2 regions of the Salinivibrio sp. IB872 genome follow, and region 2 is predicted to be linked to the other one. Evidence: predicted binding sites of a transcription regulator. Region 2 holds the regulator's gene; the other holds the start of a gene.
The links. Region 2 encodes MetJ, which represses methionine synthesis genes. Its sites were predicted from a motif close to TTAGACNTNTANANGTCTAA; they were not measured.

Region 1 (2,414 bases), on a different contig from region 2:
AGCGCCCTTCTAACTGATCTCGGCTAATCACACTAATACTGGCAGGTGCTTTGGCAGTCACCTGCTCAAACCCAGAGGCGGTGATCACCATGGTTTCCGTGTTGGCTGCCTCAGCGGCAGAAAGTGAGGCTACAGGCATTCCCGCTAATACCATCCCAACCATAACGGGACGAAGACGACTAGACATATCTTACTCCATTATTTGATAATAATTATCATTTGATTAGTGAGAATTATTCATATTAGAGTAAGGAAACCCAGCCCTAAAACTGGAACAACTTGTTCCAGTTTTAGAACGTGAAACAAGTAAGCGTTTATTTCATCTTACTGATAAAAAAGAAAAATAGGATAAAGAAGCATGCAGGACCTTGCCGCTATCCGTGCGTTCGATGCCCTTTGCCGCCATCAAAGCTTGACCGCAGCGGCTGACGCACTCCACCAGCCCAAATCGACCATTAGTCGGCGGCTGGCACAATTAGAAAGTGACCTTGGCCAAGCGTTAACCCAACGGCAGGGAAATCGGTTGGTGCTCACTAAAGCCGGCGAAACCTTTTCGCGCTATTGCTCGCAAATTTTGGCCCTGGCAGAGGAAAGCCAAGAAGCCATTCACGGTCTGAATAATGAGCTAAAAGGGCCAATTGAAGTCATTTGCCATCCGGCGCTCATGCGTGGCTGGGCTGGCCCTTTACTGAATCATTTTTTAACCGAGCATCCCAAAGTGTCCATCACCTTAACCAGTGAGCTGAGTGCACAGCGTATCCAAGCGGCTGATATTGTTATCTGGGCCGACGATGTGATGCTCCCTAGCAATTGTCGCACCCAAACACTGGGTCACTGGCACTACGGCATTTACGCCTCGCCCGCGTATGTTCAGGTATATGGTCCGTTTTCACACCCCTCCGCGTTGGATGATCACGCTTGGCTGGATGTGTTTGCGTTGCGCCGACGTGGACTCACACTGTTTCATTCCCATCAGGCTCCCTATCATTTGAGCGCGCTTCCCAGCCGGTTTAACTGCGATATGGTTGCGATTCAAATCGATGCGATTGCCAACGGACAAGGTGTCGGCCTGCTACCCACATGGAATGCTGAAGGGTATCAGGCGCATCATCCAGACAAGATTATCCGCTGTTTGCCACACTGGCAGTCGGCCGCGGTACCGATTCGATTATATAGCGCCTCGGGGCGACTGCCTTTGCGCATAGAAACACTAGTGGAGCGATTTATCACTCGCGCTCCCAAAGCGTGGACAGATGCTCAGATGGCCGATGATGTTATGCCTGTAGCCGTCGAATAACGCCTTACCGCGCAATCGTTTGCTATACCTAGATAGATAGCGCTATGCATCAACTTGCTTGCGTTTGTCACAATTACGAATAGAATAGACGTCTAGAAGTTAAAACATCTGAGATGATCGGCGATCGATTTCGCCTCGTATCGTCGGTATTCTTGATAAACAATGAGAGTGTCACATGGCTAAGCACCTGTTTACTTCAGAGTCTGTCTCTGAAGGCCATCCAGATAAAATCGCAGACCAAATTTCAGACGCCGTTTTGGATGCAATTCTTGAGCAAGATCCAAAAGCGCGCGTTGCCTGCGAAACCTATGTAAAAACCGGCATGGTAATGGTCGGCGGCGAGATCACCACCTCAGCGTGGGTCGATATTGAAGAGCTGACACGCCAAACGGTTCGCGACATTGGCTATGTACACTCAGACATGGGCTTTGATGCCAACTCGTGCGCGGTGCTCAACACCATTGGTAAGCAGTCGCCAGATATTAACCAAGGTGTTGACCGTGCCGATCCCAAAGATCAAGGCGCAGGCGACCAAGGCATTATGTTTGGTTACGCAACCAACGAAACCAATGTCCTTATGCCTGCCCCGATCACTTACTCGCACCGTTTGGTCGAGCGCCAAGCACAAGCGCGTAAAGATGGCACCCTAGATTGGTTGCGTCCAGACGCCAAAAGTCAGGTCACTTTTGCGTACGACAACGGCAAGATTGTCGGCATCGATGCGGTTGTGCTTTCTACTCAGCATTGCGACAGCGTCTCTACCGAGACCCTGCGTGAAGCGGTGATGGAAGAGATTATCAAGCCTGTTCTTCCTGCCGAATGGCTGACCAAAGAAACCAAATACTTCATCAACCCAACAGGTCGTTTCGTAATTGGTGGCCCAATGGGCGACTGTGGTCTTACTGGCCGTAAAATTATCGTCGATACCTACGGCGGTGCCGCCCGTCACGGTGGTGGTGCATTCTCCGGTAAAGATCCATCGAAAGTTGACCGCTCAGCCGCCTATGCGGCACGCTATGTGGCGAAAAACATTGTCGCTGCCGGTCTGGCGGACCGCTGTGAAATCCAATTGTCTTACGCGATTGGTGTCGCCGAGCCGACTTCTATCATGGTCGAA
Region 2 (2,414 bases):
TGTTTAACCCGTGCGCCTAAGGTACGCAACCCTCGCAATGTCATATAACTGTCAAACGCGTTGCCCGTGGCTCCTATACAGTTGCCCCACCACGCTAAGGTTTCGGCAAGTTCACTGGTTGCTGCAATAACCGCGCCACCGACAATATCAGAATGCCCATTAATAAATTTGGTGGTCGAATGCACCACCATGTCGGCCCCTAGCGCAAGTGGTTGCTGTAAGGCGGGAGATAAAAAAGTGTTGTCGACCACCACCCAAGCACCGACTTGATGCGCTTGTTGGCAAATATCGGCAATATCGACCACGCGCAGCAGGGGGTTAGATGGGGTTTCCACCAGCACCAACGTCGGTGATTCTGCCAAGGCGCTCGCCAAGGCGTCTGGATCGGATTGGTCGACAAATTTAACCTGCCAAATTCCCTGCTTGGCTCGGGACTCAAGCAAGCGATACGTGCCACCATAACAGTCATGCGGGGCCACAATTTTGTCACCCGCATTCAATAGCGATAACACCAAATTAATCGCGGCCATCCCGCAGTTGGTTACCACGGCTCCCGCGCCGCCTTCTAAGTCAGTCAATGCTTGCTCTAGCTGGGCGCGGGTCGGATTCCCTCCGCGTGCATAGTCATAGGTGGGCACATCCCCCAACGCGGGAAAGCGATAATTGGTCGAGAGATATAAAGGGGGAACCACCGCATGATGTTGCATGTCGGTGCCAATGCCAGTTCTTACAGCGATGGTGTCAGTTTTTTTTCGGGTCATGGTTCATCCTTGCGATGTGGTGCGCGAGCCAGCGTTGTTATCCTCACCTTACCCTGCACTTTTTGAGACGTCAACACTTCTAGACGTCTATACAGCTTTGCATGTGGCGGTTAATATAGCTAGAATCTCCGCAGCATCATTCTGGGTATTCAATAATCAAGATAGGTGAGACATGGCGCAGTGGAACGGCGATTACATTAATCCGTATGCCGAGCATGGTAAGAAAAAGGAGCAGGTGAAAAAAATCACCGTTTCTATCCCACTTAAAGTTTTAAAAATTCTCACTGACGAGCGGACACGCCGTCAGGTTAATAACCTGCGTCACGCGACCAACAGTGAGCTGCTGTGTGAAGCATTTTTGCATGCTTATACCGGCCAGCCATTGCCAACCGATGACGATATTCGCAAAGACAAGCCTGACAGCATTCCCGCTGAAGCGCGTCAGATCATGAAAGAACTAGGTATCGAGTTCGACGATAGCGAATACTAAAAAAACCCGCCGATTGGCGGGTTTTTTGTCATCATCGGTGCTCGGCACAACCTTTTCAGGTTTTATGAGAGCACGTTTTTCCTAACGCTCACGCATTATGCCTTGTCGAGCATGTTACGCCTTGTCGAGCATATAGTTGTCTGGCATCTCGATACGGGCGACGCCAGTTTCAACCGCTGCAAGTGCCACCGCGCGAGCCACGCGTGGCAATAAGCGTGCATCCATTGGCTTAGGAATAATGTAGCCTGGGCCAAAATGCAGCGCATCAACACCTGCCGCGTCCAATACCGATTGTGGGACAGGCTCTTTCGCCAAACCACGGATCGCCTCAACGGCCGCCAGTTTCATTGCATCATTAATTTCACTGGCACGCACATCCAACGCTCCACGGAAAATAAACGGGAAGCAGAGTACGTTGTTGACTTGGTTTGGATAATCCGAGCGCCCTGTTCCCATGATCAAATCATCACGGACTTGATGCGCGACCTCTGGATTAATTTCAGGGTCTGGGTTCGAGCAGGCAAAAACAACCGGCTTATCGGCCATCAGTTTTAGTGCCTCTGGCGAGAGCAAGTCTGGCCCTGACACACCCACAAACAAATCAGCACCCTCAATCACATCTTCGAGGGTACGTTTGTCGGTATTGTTGGCAAACAATTGCTTGTACTTATTGATGTCGTCACGACGGGTGTGGATCACGCCTTTGCGATCCAGCATGTAGATTTTTTCGCGTTGCGCGCCACATTTGATCAATAGCTCCATGCAGGCAACAGCCGCTGCACCAGCACCAAGGCACACAATGGTGGCTTCACGAATATCTTTGCCTTGCAGCTCAAGAGCATTCAGCATACCCGCCGCGGTAACAATCGCGGTACCGTGCTGATCATCGTGAAAAACAGGCACTTCACAACGTTCAATCAGCTGTTTTTCAATTTCAAAGCAATCCGGCGCTTTGATGTCTTCAAGGTTAATGCCCCCAAAGGTATCCGCGATGTTCGCAACGGTATCCACGAATTCATCGATAGTACGGTGTTTGACTTCAATGTCGATCGAGTCCAAGCCAGCAAAACGCTTGAACAATAAAGCTTTACCTTCCATGACGGGCTTTGAGGCCATTGGCCCTAAGTTACCCAATCCCAAAATGGCGGTACCGTTTGAGATCA

Region 1: metK (methionine adenosyltransferase) is a predicted target of MetJ. The motif match lies at 1,382-1,401, and genes of this name have one in related genera.

What each region holds. Positions count from the first base shown of each region.
Region 1 covers NZ_MUFO01000035.1:14,703-17,116, forward strand. Annotated here, with positions in the region: gene BZJ18_RS13155 (ligand-gated channel protein) at 1-187, opposite strand, end outside; gene BZJ18_RS13160 (LysR family transcriptional regulator) at 359-1,297, shown strand; gene metK (methionine adenosyltransferase) at 1,473-2,414, shown strand, end outside.
Region 2 covers NZ_MUFO01000002.1:162,481-164,894, reverse strand. Annotated here, with positions in the region: gene metB (cystathionine gamma-synthase) at 1-761, opposite strand, end outside; gene metJ (met regulon transcriptional regulator MetJ) at 934-1,251, shown strand; gene BZJ18_RS01750 (malic enzyme-like NAD(P)-binding protein) at 1,366-2,414, opposite strand, start outside.